DNA from 4 places in the Gottfriedia acidiceleris genome. Region 1 is predicted to be linked to each of the others. Evidence: predicted binding sites of a transcription regulator. Region 1 holds the regulator's gene; each other region holds the start of a gene.

The links. Region 1 encodes Rex, which represses fermentation and respiration genes when NADH is low (regulators of the CRP and FNR family bind a similar motif). Its sites were predicted from a motif close to TTGTGAAATATTTCACAA; they were not measured.
Region 2: the regulator Rex is predicted to act here: its motif matches at 1,945-1,962, upstream of MY490_RS19620 (formate/nitrite transporter family protein).
Region 3: the regulator Rex is predicted to act here: its motif matches at 2,646-2,663, upstream of MY490_RS21220 (AtpZ/AtpI family protein).
Region 4: the regulator Rex is predicted to act here: its motif matches at 2,366-2,383, upstream of hcp (hydroxylamine reductase).

What each region holds. Positions count from the first base shown of each region.
Region 1 is NZ_CP096034.1:264,038-269,110, reverse strand. Features, by position in the region: gene groL (chaperonin GroEL) at 465-2,090, opposite strand; gene groES (co-chaperone GroES) at 2,150-2,434, opposite strand; gene MY490_RS01445 (CPBP family intramembrane glutamic endopeptidase) at 2,709-3,380, shown strand; gene MY490_RS01440 (redox-sensing transcriptional repressor Rex) at 3,429-4,055, opposite strand; gene MY490_RS01435 (ABC-F family ATP-binding cassette domain-containing protein) at 4,217-5,073, shown strand, end outside.
Region 2 is NZ_CP096034.1:4,127,824-4,132,896, reverse strand. Features, by position in the region: gene MY490_RS19630 (ABC transporter ATP-binding protein) at 1-149, opposite strand, end outside; gene MY490_RS19625 (GDSL-type esterase/lipase family protein) at 142-960, opposite strand; gene MY490_RS19620 (formate/nitrite transporter family protein) at 1,076-1,879, opposite strand; gene MY490_RS19615 (DUF2573 family protein) at 2,141-2,404, shown strand; gene MY490_RS19610 (proline dehydrogenase family protein) at 2,593-3,510, shown strand; gene MY490_RS19605 (YuzL family protein) at 3,687-3,827, opposite strand; gene MY490_RS19600 (3-hydroxyacyl-CoA dehydrogenase/enoyl-CoA hydratase family protein) at 4,077-5,073, shown strand, end outside.
Region 3 is NZ_CP096034.1:4,501,726-4,506,798, reverse strand. Features, by position in the region: gene MY490_RS21230 (AmiS/UreI family transporter) at 1-127, shown strand, start outside; gene MY490_RS21225 (S8 family serine peptidase) at 303-2,507, shown strand; gene MY490_RS21220 (AtpZ/AtpI family protein) at 2,770-2,994, shown strand; gene MY490_RS21215 (ATP synthase subunit I) at 2,999-3,379, shown strand; gene atpB (F0F1 ATP synthase subunit A) at 3,381-4,115, shown strand; gene atpE (F0F1 ATP synthase subunit C) at 4,191-4,406, shown strand; gene atpF (F0F1 ATP synthase subunit B) at 4,582-5,073, shown strand, end outside.
Region 4 is NZ_CP096034.1:1,781,907-1,786,979, forward strand. Features, by position in the region: gene MY490_RS08585 (Crp/Fnr family transcriptional regulator) at 1-32, opposite strand, end outside; gene hcp (hydroxylamine reductase) at 1,018-2,307, opposite strand; gene MY490_RS08595 (glycosyl hydrolase family 18 protein) at 2,835-4,544, shown strand; gene MY490_RS08600 (hypothetical protein) at 4,802-5,073, opposite strand, start outside.

The DNA.
Region 1 (5,073 bases):
GCAAAAAAATGATTTTTAGTCAAATAAAAACCCTATTGCTATATCTAAGCATTTAGGGATTAACTAATTTTTCATTATAAATATTCCATTATTTAAAGAACTATCTAACCATAATTACAGGGAGATAGCACTTTTTTCCTTGATATAGGTATTAGTTATTTTATAAGGAGAGTTAGAATTATTTTGTTCTACAGTAAAAGGTAGGTGGTGCGCGGAAGGGAGAATTATTAGTATAAACATAGGATGATATTAACTTATAGATAGTTCCATTCAATTTGCAAAGAATTTTTTCATAACAATGGACATTCATGCTCACATGACATAAAACATGGAAGAAAAAGCTTCCCAAAAGTTCAGTGACCTAATGAGTAGCTATATGAAATAAAAACAAAAGTGGTCAAAATGTGGTCACGCTAATTATAAACATAAAAAAACCCTTGATTTCTCAAGGGTTTTTCACTTTATTACATCATGCCGCCCATGCCCATGCCGCCCATGTCAGGCATTGCTGGTGCATTTTTCTCAGGGATGTCAGCTACTACTGCTTCAGTTGTTAAGAACATAGCTGAAACAGATGCTGCGTTTTGAAGCGCAGAACGTGTAACTTTAGTTGGGTCAACGATACCTTCTTCGATCATGTTTACCCATTGTCCGTTAGCAGCATTGAATCCAACGCCAACTTCCGCACTTTTTAATTTCTCAATAATTACTGATCCTTCTAGACCAGCATTTGTAGCGATTTGACGAACTGGAGCTTCAAGTGCACGTAATACGATGTTGATACCTGTTGCTACGTCACCTTCTGCTTCGATTGCAGCTACTTTATTATATACGCTCATTAATGCAGTACCACCACCAGCTACAATACCTTCTTCAACTGCAGCACGTGTAGAGTTTAATGCATCTTCAATACGTAATTTACGCTCTTTTAATTCAGTTTCAGTTGCAGCACCAACTTTGATTACTGCTACACCACCAGCTAATTTAGCTAAACGCTCTTGTAATTTTTCGCGATCAAATTCAGAAGTAGTTTCTTCTAATTGAGCACGGATTACGCCGATACGTCTTTGGATTGCTTCAGTTTCACCAGCACCTTCAACGATTGTAGTGTTTTCTTTTGTTACTACAACTTTTGAAGCACGACCTAATTGAGTGATGTTAGTTGTTTTAAGATCTAATCCTAATTCTTCTGTAATCACTTCACCGCCAGTTAAGATCGCGATATCTTCTAACATTGCTTTACGACGGTCACCGAAGCCAGGAGCTTTAACAGTAACTGCATTGAACGTACCACGTAATTTATTTACGATGATCGTTGCTTGTGCTTCACCTTCAACATCCTCAGCAATGATTAATAGTGGCTTACCTTGTTGAACAACTTGCTCAAGTACTGGTAAGATTTCTTGAATGTTTGTTACTTTTTTATCTGTGATTAAAATATATGGGTTTTCTAATTCAGCAACCATTTTCTCTGAATTTGTAACCATGTAAGGAGAAGAGTATCCACGGTCAAATTGCATACCTTCTACTACTTCTAACTCAGTTGTGAAACCTTTTGATTCTTCAAGAGTGATAACTCCATCGTTACCAACGCGCTCCATTGCTTCAGCAATTAATTGTCCAACTTCTGGATCCGCTGAAGAAATTGCAGCAACTTGTGCGATTGACTCTTTACCTTCAATTGGTTTTGAGATTGTTTTTAATTCTTCAATTGCTACAGCAACTGCTTTTTCGATACCTTTACGGATACCCATTGGGTTTGCTCCAGCAGTTACGTTTTTAAGACCCTCACGAATCATAGCTTGCGCTAAAACTGTCGCAGTTGTTGTACCGTCCCCAGCAACATCATTCGTTTTGCTAGCAACTTCTGCAACTAATTTTGCACCCATATTTTCAAATGCATCTTCTAATTCTATTTCTTTTGCGATTGTAACACCATCATTTGTAATTAATGGAGAACCAAATTTTTTCTCAAGAACTACGTTACGTCCTTTTGGTCCTAAAGTTACTTTTACAGCATCAGCTAAAGCGTCTACTCCACGTAACATTGCGCGACGTGCTTCTTCACCAAATCTAATGTCCTTTGCCATGAAAATGACCTCCTTATAATATAAAAAGTATATTTTTTAATTTAAGTATTTTTATTTTATTAACCTATGATTGCAAGTATATCGTTTTCGCGAAGAACTAGATATTCAGTACCACCGTACTTAACTTCTGTTCCTGAATATTTAGAGAAGATAATGCGGTCACCTACAGATACTTCTAAAGTAACGCGCTCACCATTTTCAAGTACTCGACCAGTACCTACTGCAACAACTTTGCCTTCTTGTGGCTTTTCTTGTGCACTACCTGGTAAAACGATACCACTAGCAGTTTTTTCTTCAGACTCAACAAGCTCAATTACAACACGATCACCTAATGGCTTTAACATGTGTAATACCTCCTCAATAATCAAATCATTATTTTTTAGCACTCATGTATATTGAGTGCTAACACAATTATTAGTTTAAATAATATCAAAAAATTTTGCAAGCCCGAAGCAGGCACTTTTCTTGTCGAAATTTAATAAGTTTTTTTCTTAACGATCAAAAGTAAAATAAAAAGTGAAAATTTCTTTTAAGAAACAAAAGAAACGAGTAAAATAATGTACGTGTTGTTATAAACCTTTGGGTTATGAAAAATATCAACACAAAGGAGCTAACGTATTGAAAACTAGAGATTTATGGATTTTATTAACGTATGTCGTTCTTCAATATTCAGCGGTATTTGGGGTGCCCTATTTATTAAATAGTAACTTATACGTTGGAGTGGATCAGAAAACAGCTTCTCTTGAAGCAGTGGCATTATGGGGTTGTATTAGTTTCGTAAGTGGATTAATTATTATACTTATCTTATTACATAAACCCATTTATGAAGGAATAAAGAATCTAAAAGCTAATTATCGTACAATAATAAATTGGGTTGTTTTAGGTTATTTCATAACAATGCTAACTCAAATTGTTTGTAATTTAATTTTAATTTATGTATTTGAACTACATAAGGGCTCAGAAAATACTCAAAATATCATAAACATCGCTAAGCTTAACCCGGCCTTTATTATCATACCAAGTTTAGTTGCACCAATTTTAGAGGAGATTATTTTTCGTCGAATTATTTTTAAAAGGCTTTATAATCGTTTACCATTTATTATTTCTGCTGGAATTAGTTCAGCGGTCTTTTCGCTTATGCACGGAGACTTGCCCTTCTTTTTATCTTACTTTCTAATCGGTTTTGTATTTTGTTATCTGTATAAACGAACAAACTCAATTATGGTTCCAATCTTAACACATATGTTAATGAACTCTTTTGTCGTTTTTCAGCAAATCAATTTACATTAAAAACCAAAAACCCCCAAATTTTTTGGGGGTTTTTATTCTAATATGAATTTATTGTTGTAAAAAATATGCCAATGTTTGCAGTTCAACGGCTAAGTCTATATGATGAATGCGAATATGTTCTGGTACACTAATTCGTGCAGGTGTGAAATTTAAGATTCCTCTAATATTTTTTCCATTTAATCGATCAGCTATTGATTGTGCTACAGGTGCAGGTACAGTTAAAATAACGATTTGAATATCTTCATTCATAACTTCCTCTAGATTATCTAGATTATAAACGGGTACTCCACCTATTTCAGTGCCAATTTTATTTGGATCAATATCAAATGCCATCTCAATTTTTGTATTATTATTTTTTATAAAATTATAGTGTAAGAATGCAGTTCCTAAATTACCAACACCAATTAATGCAACTTTCATAACTTCATGTTGGTTAAGCGCTTTCGAGAAAAAAGTTAATAAATAATTTACGTTATAGCCATAACCTTTTTTACCAAGTGCTCCAAAATATGAAAAATCTCTTCTGATTGTAGCGGAATCTACCTTTACTGCTTCACTTAACTCTGCTGAAGAAACTCTTTGTTTACCTGATAAAGACAAATTCTTTATAAAACGGTAATATAAAGGTAGACGTTTAGCAGTAGCTTGTGGAATTTTAATTTGTTCCGAATCCATTTTTTAATCCCCCACTTACTGTAATTCTTTTTACTATGGTGTGTAATTTGACTTTATTTTAGTAATAAAGTATTTGTTCTAATGTAAAATATACACTATATTTAAGAATTTTGACAGTCTACAGTTATATACATAAAAAATTTTGCAATGAGGTGTTATCCATGATTCTTTTACAAGTAAATAATGTCTCAAAGTATTTTGGTAGTGACATTATACTTTCAAATATAAAATTAGAAGTTCAAATGAGTGATCGAGTTGCCATTGTCGGACGTAATGGAGCGGGAAAATCTACATTATTGAAAATAATAGCAGGTGAAATATCCTATGATGGCGGCGAAATAAATAAACCCAAAGACGTTACTGTTGGCTATCTAGCCCAAAACTCTGGTTTACAAAGCGATAAAACGATTTGGGAAGAATATTATTCTGTATTTAATCATTTAGTAGAGATGCAGGACAATATGCGAAAATTAGAAGTTAAAATGACTAGAGAGGATGTCTACTCTAATCAAGCCGTTTATGACAAGGTTATGAATGAATATGATCATCTTCAATATACATTCAAAGAAAACGGTGGTTACCAGTTTGAAGCAGATATTCGTTCAATAATTAGTGGTTTAGGTTTTAGTAATGAAGATTACGAAACAAAAATTTCCTCGTTAAGCGGTGGACAAAAGACAAGACTGGCATTAGGTAAGCTATTATTGACAAAACCTGATTTGTTAATCCTGGATGAGCCTACAAACCATTTAGATATTGACACTCTAAGTTGGTTAGAGCGCTACTTACAGTCATATCCTGGTGCAGTTTTAATCGTTTCTCACGATCGATACTTTCTTGATCAAGTTGTTAATATTGTTTATGAAATATCTAATCATAAGCATCAACGATTTGTTGGTAATTATAGTAAGTACCTTGAACTAAAGGCAGCTCAATATGAACAAGAGTTAAAACAGTTCGAAAAGCAACAAGAGGAAATCTCTAAACTTGAAGATTTTGTACAGCGTAATATTGCGCG
Region 2 (5,073 bases), 830 kb from region 1:
AACATTCGAATAGTTGTTGTTTTACCAGCTCCATTTGGACCTAGAAAGCCAAATACTTCACCTTCATAAACTTCAAATGAAACTTTATCGACTAGTACTTTTCCTTTAATACTCTTTGTAACACCTTCTAATTTAAGAACTTTATTCATTTGATTCACCTCGAAGCTGACTTCCTATTTTACTAGTTAAGCGATTGGCCATTTCAATATAACCGTCATTGTTCGGATGAAAATGGTCAGTGTATAAATATTTCTTTTCTTCGTTAAAAAATAAATCGAATGTTGGAATGACGTATGCATTATTTGTTTGAAGTACCGATAATTCAAGTAGATTGTTCCATCTAGAAACAAAGCTTGACGATGCATCCAAACCTTGAACATTATGAAATGGATTATAATAACCAAACGCATAAATAGATGCTCTAGTATTTTTTTGACGTATTAGTTTAAAAATTGATTGTAGATTATTTTTAAACGTTTTTTCATCTGGTCGATATGTCTTTAAAAATTGTTCGTTTAATTGATTAGCGCCAGGAAATAAATCATTACTTCCAATGGAAAGAACAATTATGTCCGCAGTGCCGATCGTTTCTTGTATATTTTTTTTCTTTAAATCGTTAAGTAAATTTGATGTTTTTGCGCCACTAACAGCTAAATTAGTGATCGTTGTTGGTTGTTTATACTCTTTTTGTAGAATGGTTTTTAATCTTCCTACATAACCTGTTCCCTCATCATCACCGACACCACGCGTAAGTGAGTCTCCTAATGCAACAATCTTCAGTTTATTGTTTTTGTGAACACTGTCATTTTGATTATTTTTCTGTGCATTATGATTCACGATTAGTTTGCTTTTTTGAGGATTTAAAACTGAATAAGCCCCTTTCACGAAGCCATATGATAATAAAAGAAAACAAAGTAATGAGATGAACATGATCAAACGAACAAAATGATTGTATTTCAAATTTTACACCACCAAATAAGGAAAAATTTTCATTATAAAATCATTATTACCATAATAAAATTAGATTTGCACGAAAAAACCTGTCCTCAAAAAAAAGAAGACAGGTAGATTCGTTTTATGAAGCACGTTTTAATTCTTTTACTTCTAATTTTTGTTCATTATTCAAGAAGTAATATGCCATTCCGACACCAACTGAACCACCAATAATATTTCCGAGTGTAACTGGAATTAAATTATGCAATACATCACTAAATGAAAAGGCTACTTCATGTGGCATAATATAAGATAATGTAAAGACAGCAATATTTGCGATACTGTGTTCATAACCAGAGAAGAAGAAAGCAAAGACTAATAAAAAGATCAGCAACATTTTTGCTAAATCATCTTTAAATCTAGTTGGTAAAAAACAAGCAAGACAGACAAGCCAATTACATAAAATACCTTTAAAAAACAAGTGAGAAAATGATGCGTGAATTTTATGGTCAACTACACCTGTTAAAAAATGATCGGCAGGAAAATCTTTTGCCAAACCTGTTAAAAAATAAATAAACGCAAAAATAAATGCGCCAATAATATTACCTGAGTAACATGCAATCCAGTTTTTTACTAAATCTAATTTTGTAGTTTTTTTAGCTAAAGTTGAAAACGTAAAATACATCGTATTACTAGTAAATAATTCTCCACCACCATAAATAATCATAATTAATGCTGTAGAGAAAACAAGTGGATAAGCTACAGATGAAAATGGTGAATTTTGCAATCTAAATAATTCAGCTAATTTTAAACAGACAATGAGAATAAAGCTTATATAAATAGAAGCCAAGGCAGCACGAGTTAAATATTTAATTAAGCTTTGGTCTAATATTTTCTTTTTTTTAAGAGCTAAATCAATACAATATTGGATACTATCTCGTTCCAAATGGTTTCACTCCTTATTCGGTATTAATCACATACATAGTATACAAATAAAAAATGACGATAAGTTTGTGAAATTGTGAACAAATTATGAAATTGAACAGGTTAGATACTATTTATTATTTTTACTTTACATTTTTAAATAATCACCTTAAAACTGGTTGAAGATATAATATAATTTCATAGTAAACAGGTTTAGATAAAAAAAGGAAAGATTCAAATTTGATTTTGAAAACTAATTAATAATATGGAGAGGTGATTTCGTTTGGAAAATGAATTTGAAGCAAAATTTGATGCGTTACTAAAAAAATATACGGAATTGTTATTAGGAGATTGGTCAGAGGAAAAACAAGCAAAAGTGGAAAAGTGGGTTATGTATACATACATATCAAAATCAATGCCCGCATTAGTAAAACATTGGAATGATACATATCCTCAAGCTAAAGATGAAGTTGTTAATTTAATTAAAGAGATTAAAACGTTAAATGACCAGCATAGAGAAGCTATGGCTAACAAAAATAAGCAATAATATTTATCCATAATTTTCAAAGATGACGATACATATAAATTATGATAATATAATATTAAGTAAGGGCATACATTTTTAAAAAAACAAAATTCGACAAATTATTAAATAATTGTTTTAACAAATTTCAATAGATGATACATTAGTAATATATATAGAGAAAAGTAAAGTTTAATTTTGGGGGTAGAGTAATGGAACAAGTTATGAAGAATGCTTTTTTATTTATGTCTAAAAATAAGTTTTTGACTAAAATGGCTAAAAAATATGGCCTAAGATTTGGTGCAGGACGTTTTGTTGCAGGCGAAACAATCGATTTAGCTACAAAAGTTATTAAGGACTTAAATAAAAAGAATTTAAAAGTAACAATTGATTATCTTGGAGAATTCGTTGACACCGTTGAAGAGGCAAATGAAATGGCTGATCACTGTATCGAAGCAATTGAAGCGATTGGCAAAGAAAAATTAAATTCACAATGTTCTCTAAAAATGACTTCGATGGGTCTTGATATTTCTGACGAGTTAGTTTTATCAAACATGCGTCGTATTTTAGAGGCAGCTAAAAAGAATGGTGTTTTCGTTACAATTGATATGGAAGATTTCACTCGTTGTGAAAAAACAATTCGTATCTTTAAGCAGTTAAAATCTGAGTACGATAATATCGGAACAGTTATCCAAGCTTATTTATACAGAACTGAAAACGATATTACAGATTTAAACAGCTTAAAACCAAATTTACGTTTAGTAAAAGGTGCTTATAAAGAGCCTGCTGAAGTAGCATTCCCAGAGAAAAAAGATGTGGATGAAAACTTCAAAAAAATCATTAAAATGCACTTATTAAACGGTAACTTTACAGCAATCGCTTCACATGATGAGGCAATGATTGAGTATACAAAACAATTAGTAAAAGAACATAATATTCCAAATGATCAATTTGAGTTCCAAATGTTATACGGAATTCGTACAGAGCGTCAATTAGAGCTTGTTAAAGAAGGCTATAATATGCGAGTTTATGTTCCTTATGGTACTGACTGGTACGGATACTTCATGCGTCGTCTTGCAGAACGTCCTGCAAACGTTGCTTTCGTATTAAAAGGTATGTTCAGTAAATAATTTTAAAATTAAAGGCTAACTAAAAAGGATTGAGTGAGGATCCTTTTTAGTCAGCCTTTTTCTCTTTATACAGGATTTTTTTTGTGATAAGTAGTTAGTAGTAAAACAACATTATTCATATCATTGCTATAGTCAGCAAGGTCCTAGTTTTGCTATCAAATACGAGTGAAAAAGGCTTACTGACCCATGTTTTTTTTGCCGTACTGCTGATTGTTACTTTGTCTACCTTTTTCTTCTCTTTGATCTCCATGACTTGCATTACCTTGAACACTTGCTGCACTAACTCCACCCTTTGATGGATTTCTTTCACGTTTCATATCTTATCACCTCCATTTCTTAGACTAACCTATTTAAATAAACTTATTAGTAAAAAATGGAGTGTAATAAAAAAAGCAGAGGAAGGAAATTAGATCATAAATAAAATTTTATTAATTTGAACTTTTTGTTTATTGCGAAAAATGAGAATTTATCATATAGTGGAAGAAGAGGGCTCATTGATAATGGATTGGTTTATCCAGAAAGTGAATGAGTATTCATTCAAGATATGAGGAGGAGAAATGCATATGATCCAAAAAATTAAAAAAGCCGCTGTACTCGGCTCTGGTGTGATGGGATCTGGAATCGCTGCACACTTGGCAAACATAGGTATTCCAACATTACTACTTGATATTGTCCCAAGAGAACTAACTGAGGAAGATGCTGCAAAAGGTCTTTCTACTGACTCCAAAGAATTTCGTAATCGATTCAGTCAAACGGCTATTCAGAAATTATTGAAACAAAAGCCAGCTCCTCTTGCATCTAAGAAAAACTTAACGTTAATTCAAGCAGGTAACTTTGAAGATGACATGAGTCGTTTAAACGAAGTTGACTGGATTATTGAAGTAGTTGTTGAAAATTTAGCAATTAAAAAACAAGTATTAGCTAGTGTTGATGCATACCGCAAACCAGGCTCAATCGTGAGCTCAAATACATCTGGTATTTCAATTGAAGCAATGTCTGAAGACTGTTCAGATGACTTCAAGAAACATTTCTTAGGCACTCACTTTTTTAACCCACCACGTTACTTAAAATTATTAGAAGTTATTCCTACTAAACATACATCTGAAGAAGTACTTACATTTATGAAAAGTTTTGGTGAAGACGTTTTAGGTAAAGGCGTTGTATTAGCAAAAGATACTCCAAACTTTATTGGAAACCGTATCGGAACATACGGATTACTTGTAACTGTACAAGAAATGCTAAAAGGCGGATACAGTGTTGGAGAAGTCGATTCAATTACTGGTCCAATGATTGGGCGCCCTTCTAGTGCTACATTCCGTACATTGGACGTAGTTGGATTAGATACATTTATCCATGTTGCAAACAATGTGTATGAGCTAGTAGAAGGCGAAGAGAAAGAAGTATTTAAAGTTCCAGAATTTATGAAGGAAATGGCTAATCGTAATTGGCTTGGAAGTAAGTCTGGGCAAGGATTTTTCTTAAAGCAAGGTAAAGAAATCTTAGAATTAGATCCAAGCACATTTGAATATGGAGAAAGAAAAAGCTTAAAAACAGCTTCAACTG
Region 3 (5,073 bases), 450 kb from region 1:
AGTCATTTCAAATGCATGGATCGTAGTTTTAGGAGCATCAATATTGTATTTTGTTATCCATGAAGTTAAAGCGTATGTTACAAATAAAAAATTCCAGTTGTTTAATCAACCTGAATTAAAAAATTAATGATTATACAAAAAGACTAACTTCTTAGGGAAGCTCAATGCTTTACCTAGAGTTAGTCTTTTTTTATTTTGAAAACTTTGTAGGTTCTAGAGAAAATTACCTTTTTATACATGAATGAACGATTAGTGAGAAAGCTAAAAAGAAAATATCTTATATAAAGGAGAACCTGCATTGAATGAAAAATTACTTTCTTAAAATAATTATTTGTCTAGTTTTTTTACTATTTCCATTTAAAGATGTTTATGTAAATGCACATGTACAACAAAAACAGGTAGCTTTAATTTCGATTAAAGATGGAATGATTACACAGGCCATAAAATATATTGGTGAACGTTTCCCAAATGTAACCGTAAGGCAACAATACACTGAGACGTACTATGGTTTTTCAGTATCGGGTTCTCTTGAAGAGTTATCACAGTTAGCTAAAATGCCGTTAGTAAAGGATATGCATTTTGTTACAACTTATAGAGCTCATTTAGAAGATAGCATCCCTTTTATTGGAGCAGATGAAGCTCAATTATATAAGGATCAAAGAGGAAGAAAGATTACGGGTGAAGGCGTTAAGGTAGGAGTAATCGATACTGGTGTAGATTACAGACATCCTGATTTGAAATCAAATTATGGTGGCGGTTACGATACGATTGATTTAGATAAAGACCCTATGGAAACTAAACTTGAAGAAAAGAGTACGTTTCATGGTACTCATGTAGCTGGTGTAATAGCGGCTAATGGAAAAAGAAAAGGCGTTGCGCCTAAGGCAACAATCTATGCATACCGTGCTCTTGGACCTGGTGGTGTTGGTACATCTGAAACTGTTATGGCTGCAATTGAGCGAGCAGTAAAGGATAAAGTAGATATTATTAATTTATCACTAGGTAATGATGTCAATGGACCAGACTGGCCGACAAGTATTGCGTTAGATAAGGCAGTAGAGAAGGGTGTACTAGCAATTACGGCTGCAGGAAACTCTGGACCAGGTCTTTGGACTGTCGGTTCTCCCGCAACTGCATCAAAAGCTTTAACAGTTGGTGCGAGCTATCCGCCTGTCCTCTTCCCATCTATACATGTGAAAAATAAAGAGACCATTATTAGTCCAATGATCGGATCTGCTAAATGGAGTAAAAGTTTAAATGGGCGATTTGTGTTTAAGAAATATGGGGAAAAGCGTGATTTAAAAAGAGTAAAAAACAAAATTGTCTTGATTGAAAGGGGAAAAATCACATTCACTGATAAAGTAAAAAATGCTCAAGATGCTGGTGCTAAAGCTGTTATTGTCTTTAATAATATTGATGGAAATTTCATCGGACAAATTAAAGGTAAATTTACTGTTCCAGCTGCGACTATTTCAAGAAAAGAAGGCTTAATGATCAAGAAAATCATTGAAAAAAATAAAGTGGAAGCTAAAACTGGACATGAAAAGAAGGTTGATATTCTAGCCGATTTCAGTTCTAGAGGACCAGTAACAGGTACTTGGCAAATGAAGCCGGATTTATTAGCTCCAGGTGTACAAATAAAAAGTACAATTCCTGGTGGATATTTAGCACTTCAAGGAACGAGTATGGCAAGTCCACACGTTGCTGGAGCAGCTGCTCTAGTAAAACAATTGCACCCAGATTGGAGTATGGAAGATTTAAAAAGTGTGCTAGTCAATACAGCAATACCATTATATAAGAATAATAAAAAGATGTATCATGCGTACGAACAAGGTGCTGGAAGATTAGATATTGAAAAAGCACTAGAGACTGAGACAACATTATTCCCGACGTCTTTATCTTTAGGAGTAACGAGAAAAACAGATTTACAAGTTAAGAAAGATTTTGTCGTAAAAATATCTAATAAATCAAATATGCCAAAACAAGTTACAGCTATAAATAATCAGCCAGCGACTGGAATACAATGGGTATTACCTAAGCCTTTTACAATTCCAGCGCACACTAGCAAAAAGATTAATCTTACAGCAACAGTTGATACGAAAGTATTAAGAGATGGATTTTATGATGGAGCAATTACGTTTAGTACAAATGATGATGAAAATCTAAGAATGCCGTTTTTATTACTACAAGGAGAACCGAACTTTCCGTCAGTAATGGGATTTCACTTTGGTAGAGTAAAAGGTAAAAATCGCTATAAATATGAACTTTATTTACCAAGTAAGGTTGAGGAATACAAAATCGCTGTTTTTGAATCAGAAACATTCCGTTTGTTGGGTGTCATTGATGAACAGGAGAATAGTAAAAGGGGAATTATCAAAAAGGAATTAGTTTTAAAAGACTTTCCTAAAAGTGGAATTTATAAGTTTGTGATCTTTTATAAACGTAAACAATATGAAAGTGCAACGGAATCTTACGTCAACGTCGCTAAAATTTATGTTGAAGACTAAAAATTGGTAAGTAATTTTTAATAGTTTTTTAATTTAGGTAATTGACACATTTTTGTAACATATTGTATGCTTAACATGAATGTTTAAAAGGGTTTTCATTGTATGTAAATACTATGTTATTAAAATTTTTTGAACGTTTTGTGAACAATTTGTGAACGTTTTCAATGTTTAGAGATTTTAGCAAATATTTGTTGTAGAATTAACCATGATAAGACTTTTGGCAATTTTTTCGAGAATGAAAATTGACATGGAGGGATTTTGTATGAAAAACAACAATCAACATCCTCTTAAAGCAATGGCACTCATGTCTTCCATTCTAGCTCAGCTTGTCGGTTCTATTCTCATAGGCATCTTTTTAGGAAGATGGATTGATTCATTTTTTAATTGGCCAGTACCAGTATTTATGATCATCTTTTTACTGTTAGGATTATTTACTGGAATCTACGGCACGCTTAAATTAGTTAAGCAATTCACACCAGGGGACTAGTTACATGCAAAAAGATAATTTTAGACGATTCACACGAGATATGTTGTATATCATTGCTTTAGCTGTTTTAGGTTGGGCATTTACCGACTATAAAACAATATTCACAGGCTATATTCTCGGAACAGTAACTAGCTTTTATTGTATATGGATTCTACACAGAAAGATAAATACCTTTTTTGACCGAGTTTTAAAGCAACAAAAAGTTCGATCTTTAGGTACTGTAATTTGTCTTTCAGCGGTGGCTCTAGCTATGGTCATCGCGCTTCGGTATGAAAATTTTGTGAGCATACCGGCACTAACTGCGGGACTAATGACAGGACATCTTGTCATTATGATACATTTTGCATTACAACAAACGTCTTTTGCAAGGAAGAGAGGTGAATAAATTGGAACACGGCACTTATAATTATCATTTTCTTGGTTTAGGTTTTACGTTAACAAATGTTCTGATGACTACCATTGCTGCAGTAATCGTTTTTATCATCGCAGTTACATGTTCAAGAAGTCTGCTATTACGCCCAACAGGTAAGCAAAACTTTTTAGAATGGGTTGTTGATTTCGTTAAAAACATTATTGGAAGTACAATGGATTGGGAAACTGGTGGTCGCTTCCTTACATTAGGTGTGACATTGCTGATGTACATATTTGTATCAAATATGTTAGGTCTTCCTTTCGATATTTCAGTCGATGGAAAGTCTGTTTGGAAATCACCTACATCTGACCCAGTTATTACGTTATCATTAGCAATCTTTATTGTTGGTTTATCACATTATTATGGTATTAAAATGAGAGGCTTTAAGGCTTATGGAAAAGGATTTTTCCAGCCAATGGGATTCTTATTTCCACTAAAGATTATTGAGGAATTAGCAAACACATTAACGCTAGGTCTTCGTCTTTATGGAAACATTTTTGCGGGTGAGATCTTACTAGGATTACTTGCAACTATGGGAACACATGCTTATGCAACAAGTGCAGGAGAAGGTATCCTTTGGACAATCGCAGCAGCAATACCAATGCTAGTATGGCAAGGTTTCTCTGTATTCGTAGGTTCAATCCAAGCGTTTATCTTCGTAATGTTAACAATGGTTTACTTGTCACATAAAGTGGCGGACGAGCATTAATCTGCTCATTAAGTAGTTAGTTAAAAATTATTATAAAAAATATATTTCTTATTTATAAGAAGGAGGAAATTTAAAATGGCTTTAATCGCAGCGGCAATCGCAATAGGTTTAGGTGCACTAGGTGCAGGTATTGGTAACGGTTTAATTGTATCACGTACAGTAGAAGGTGTTGCTCGTCAACCAGAATTACGTTCAACTCTTCAAACTTTAATGTTCATCGGGGTTGCATTAGTTGAGGCACTTCCAATCATCGCAGTAGTTATCGCATTCATGGCATTTGGTAAAGCTTAAGATTATACAAATTATTAAAAAATGGCGAGGTTTGTGTTCACATTTACTTCGCCATTCCTTTATGACACTAAGTGTTTGAAGGATTCCTTTTGAAAGTTAAGTCCAGGTCGGTAAGAGATTAGGGCTATGTTATAAAAAAATAATTAAATGAAACCCTTGAAGGGAGTGAAAGCTTGTGTTAAACGGATCACTATTCGTATTAGCTGAAGCAGGGCATGTTTCTGGTGTACCTTGGGGCAATGTCGTGTATCAATTAGTAATATTCCTGATTTTACTTGCTCTTCTGAAAAAGTATGCTTTAGGACCAGTAATGGGAATTATGAAACAACGTGAAGATCACATCGCTAATCAATTAGATTCAGCTGAGAAAAACAACGCTGATGCAATGAAACTAGTTGAAGAGCAAAAGCAAGAGTTAGTTGCTGCTCGAACTGAAGCTCGTGAGCTTCTTGAGAAAGCTAGAAAGCAAGCTGATGTACAACGTGAAGAAATCGTTGCCGCAGCAAAAGCAGAAGCTGAAAACTTGAAAGAAAGCGCTAAACGTGAAATTACTCGTGAGAAAGAGCTTGCAGTACAATCAGTTCAACAACAAGTTGCTTCATTATCTGTATTAATTGCTTCTAAAGTACTTGAAAAAGAAGTGAAGTCTGAAGACCAATCTGCTATT
Region 4 (5,073 bases), 1.5 Mb from region 1:
AGGTCACTTTTTCTATTATTGTTTTGTTCCATCAAAGTATCTCCGCTCCGTTATAAGTTGAACATCAATGTTTTTATGTATTTATCAAGAAAACAAGTATTTTATGTATTACATTTATTATTATACTACCATGCTATTGAATAGCATAGAACTGAAAGTATAGTAAAAATACAAGTGGCAATGGGCTAGATTTTAATGTGACCAATTGATAAGTTAATGTGGGTTTAGATTCTAAAAGAATTAAGAATTTTTAAAGGTAAGAGGAGCAGTCAAAGTAAATTAAGTAGTTAAGAAAGGGTTATGATGCTGAAATACTACTTTTGGTTCGTTATTTAGGAGAAAAATTTTAATTACGTTTAATAGAATAAATAGATGTAAGTAGTAGAAAACGAGTGAAATAATAATTTATAAATGCATATTCGGACTAAAATAATAAAAGAACTTCTCATATAAGAGAAGTTCTTGCTGTTGAAAAACTACCTTGTCAATTAATTATCAAATTTTCGTAAAAGGAGTAAAGTGATGTTGATTTCCACTACAGGGTGCTCGCTTTCCATGGGGCGAGATTCTTTAGCCTCCTCGGCGAGCCTGCGGGGTCTCAGCCTTCCCGCTAATCCCATAGGAGTCGATCACCCCTCCGTTCCAATTAACTTATTCAATCAAAAAAAGTCTGCAATAAATACTAGTCAAATAGCCTTTACTTAGAGTAATCTAACTGTTGTATATTAATCAGCTTGTAGATCAATTAATATCGTACAATTATTAAACTAAACAATCGAATTTGTTTTCCTAAAAAAAGTCCATAATATTATTAACTTCTAAAAAATCATTATTAGTGTTATTGGAATCATGAAATTGCTCAAACATATTTATATTTAAAACCATTAAAGATCATTCGAAAAATGCTAATTTATCATGATTAAATGTGCATTTAAAGTCCGTTTTCCCTATTGACGACTTTATATTTCAACACTCTGAACTTCTCATATAAGAGAAGTTCCTTGTTCAATTAGGCTATTAGCCTTGTAATATAGCTTTTAAATCGCTATGTGCATTTGTAATTAATTTTAAGCCAAATGTATCAACTAATACATTCAAGACACCTGCATTAATAAAGTCAGGTGCTTTTGGTCCGATTCGAATATCTTGGATTCCTAGACTAAATAATCCTAATAAAATAGCTACAGCTTTTTGCTCAAACCAAGAAAGTATAATACTCACTGGCAATTCATTGACACTACAATTAAAGCTTTTTGCTAATGCAGTTGCAATTTTAATTGTTGAAATTGAATTATTACACTGCCCTAAATCTATAAATCTAGGAATGTTTGTACCAATTACTGTACCGTATTCTACATCATTAAAGCGAAATTTACCGCATGATGTCGTTAAAACTACTGTATCATTTGGTAAAGAAGTTACAAGCTCACGATAATATTCTCCACCTTTACCTGGAGCGTCACAACCTGCTACAACAAAGAAACGTTGAATCTTTCCATTTTTTACAGCTTCTACAATCTCAGGCGCAATAGACAAAACTGTTTCGTGATGATAACCAGTAGTCATTACTTCTTCTGATTCGATATTTGCTGCTGGTAGTTCTAATGCACGTTGAATTAATGGTGAAAAATCTTCCTCTATAATCTTTGTTACTCCTTCTAATCCCGCAACTTGATATGAGAAGAAGCGATCTGCATAACTTCCTTTTATAGGCATCACACAGTTTGTAGTTGCTAAAATCGCTCCAGGGAATTTTTCAAACAAACGCCGTTGATCAAACCAAGCTTTTCCAATGTTACCCTTTAAATGTGAATATTTTTTCAATGCTGGATAACCGTGAGCCGGTAGCATCTCAGAGTGAGTGTAAATATGTATACCTTTACCTTCTGTTTGTTTTAACAATTCTTCTAATGCAAATAAATTGTGACCAGTTACAACAATGCATTTTCCCTCGATTTTATTAGAAGAAACTTGTACAGGTTCAGGAATTCCAAAATGTTTTATATGAGCATGATCTAAAAGCTCCATTACTCGAATTGCGGCTTCACCTACTTTCATCGCCATATCTATGTGTTCTTGTATGTTAAAATTAGAATTTGTTAAAGTCATATAAAGAGCTTCATGAGTTACTTGGTCAACAAATGGATCAGTATAACCTAATTGAGCTGCATGCGTTCGATAAGCTGCAATTCCCTTTAACCCATAAATCATCGTATCTTGTAAACTTGCAATTGTTTCATCTTTTCCACATACACCTACAATTTTACATCCACCAACCGGAGTTTGTTCACATTGGTTACAAAACATCATTCATCCCCCTAACAATTTTTACTAACTTAATTATATGGGGGGATATAATCATTATTTGTGACTTAAATCACATGATATCTCTAAATTCATAAATAAATTATTCCAAATTAAAAAGATAAATTAAATAAAGTTCATAGAAAACCAATAGAATTAGAGAACGGACTAGAAAAAAGATGGATCATATTCTATAGGATGGAGAATGACGAAGATTGGGACGTAGTTTAAATGAGTGTTCCCTTTAGATGAGTTCCTTAAAGAAGTTTTAAGAGAAGTTGAATTGATTCTAATAGAGAATCGTTTTTTCGATTTGAGCCAAGCATCAGTAAAAATAAATACATTCAGTCTTATTCGTATTTAAACCTTGCATTTCAAAAGGTTTATTTCGTTAAAGACTACACGCAGAATTGATCATTGTAAACCTCAAAATGATAATGTGTATGGGTATTCATTTATTACATTAAAGTATGATTTTCTATAGCCTACTAATACTACACTCATAAATATTTAGAGTAGGTGAATTATTTTTGGAATTATTTAAAAGGTTTGAAATAAATGAAATTAACAATGAAATAAATATTACCCTTTATCTTACACCATTTTTAGAAGAATTTGGAAGTGAGTTAGGGGACAATCAAGAAAAGCGATTTACAAGTTTAAAGAAAGCCGCAATTGATTATATTCAAAAAAGTGCTCCACAAATAAAAAATGCGTCAATTACAATTGTTGCTGGTTCTGTCATATTATCAACTTTTCCTTTGAAATCTTCAGCTCATGTAGCAAATTTCAATATGAGTTATTTGTTTTTCGGGAATACAGAAACTTATCTAAATCAAATTGACAAAACTCAAGGAAATCTAGATCTTGTCGCACCTAGTTTTTTTGACCTTAACGCAGATGGAACGCTTAAAATTACAAGTCAGTTTAATGTAAACTTAGTGAATGAAATACATAAAAAGAACATTCGGATCGTTCCTTTTTTAAGTAATCATTGGGACCGAGAACTGGGTCGAAAAGCTTTAGCAAATCGGGAATTGCTTTCAACTCAAATTGCCGATTTTATTATGCAGAATAACCTTGATGGAGTAAATATAGATATTGAAAATGTAACTGACGATGACCGTGACGCTTATACTGATTTAGTTCGTTTACTTCGAAATAAGCTACCTAAAGAGAAAGAAGTTTCCGTTGCAGTTGCTGCAAATCCACACGGTTGGACAGAAGGATGGCATGGCTCATACGATTATAAAGAATTGGAAAAATACGCTGACTATATTTTTATCATGGCTTATGATGAACACTATCAAGGTGGTCCCGCTGGTCCTGTTGCGAGTATAAATTGGGTAGATAAATCAATCCAATATGCATTGAATCAAGGTGTCCCAAAAGAAGAGATCGTTTTAGGTATCCCTTTCTTTGGCCGCTATTGGAAGGAAGGCAGTTCAACTGGTGGAGGGGGAGTTCCGGTTAATCAAGTTGAATCACTCATCGCTAAATACAAGGGCATTGTTACATATGATGCAGAGAGCCAATCTCCAAAAGCGACGATTACAATCAAAGAAGGTGACACTCTTCCCGTTATACATGGGATAACATTACAGCCAGGAACCTATGTATTTTGGTATGAAAACTTGAATTCAATTAAAGCTAAAGTTGATTTAGTTCATAAATATGAGATTAAAGGGACTGGAAGTTGGTCACTTGGAAATGAGAATACATCGATATGGGCTAATTACAATAGATGGTTAACAACACATGACGAAAGAGTAACGATTCCACCACCAGTTAAGAAAACAACAGTTACTTATCCGAATTTAAAGGCTGGTACCAAAGGAAGTGACGTAAAAAAATTACAAGTTGCACTAAAGACGCATAAATTTTATAAAGGAAATGCAAATGGTATCTATGATACAGGAACAAAAAATGCTGTTATTGCTTTTCAAAAGAAATACAAATTAAAGGTGGATGGTATTGCAGGAAAGGGAGTTCAATCGAAACTTTATAGTCTAAAGGCTCCTAAAACCTACGCACTATTAAAACAAGGTTCCAAAGGAAAAAATGTAATCGATTTACAAAATGCGCTAAAGAAGTTAGGGGACTATAATGGAACTGCTAATGGAGTGTATGATTCAAAAACAAAAGCAGCAGTAATGAATTTTCAAAAAAGAAATAAATTAAAAGTTGATGGAATTGCAGGTAAACAAACGCAATCAAAGTTATTTGCCATTATTAAGTAAAATTAAAAGAAACCTTATTTCAAAAAGGGCTCATTCCTCTATCTAATAATTAAGCTTTTACCTCTCGTTTGAGAAAACCTTTGATGCCAAATGAAAATGAATAATCCAGTGTCTTATTTAGATTGGAAATCCCCACCGTAGGAAAAGCTACAATGGGGATTTTTTTACTTTAAAGTATAAATCGGCATCGAGGAGAGTTCTTAGCAAAAAACTGATGATTTCTTTTTCGCTTAAGGCTCTTTTCGTCGACGAGTTTCTTAAGGGTTTACAAATATAGGAGTTTTTGAAATGTAATAAGTAGTGTCGCTATGACCTATACCTGCTTTTGAAACAAATTCAACTTTTTGACCATAAATCTCAGATAATTTATTTGCAATTGCACTTGGCTGACCAACTGAATTAAACATGTGTAAATAGCCAAAGTAGTATTCTGAAAGATCATAACCATCTGCATCATATTCATTTGTTAGATAAACTTTAAAATCTATGTCATTTACAGAATCTTTATATCCTTCCATGCCATTTATTA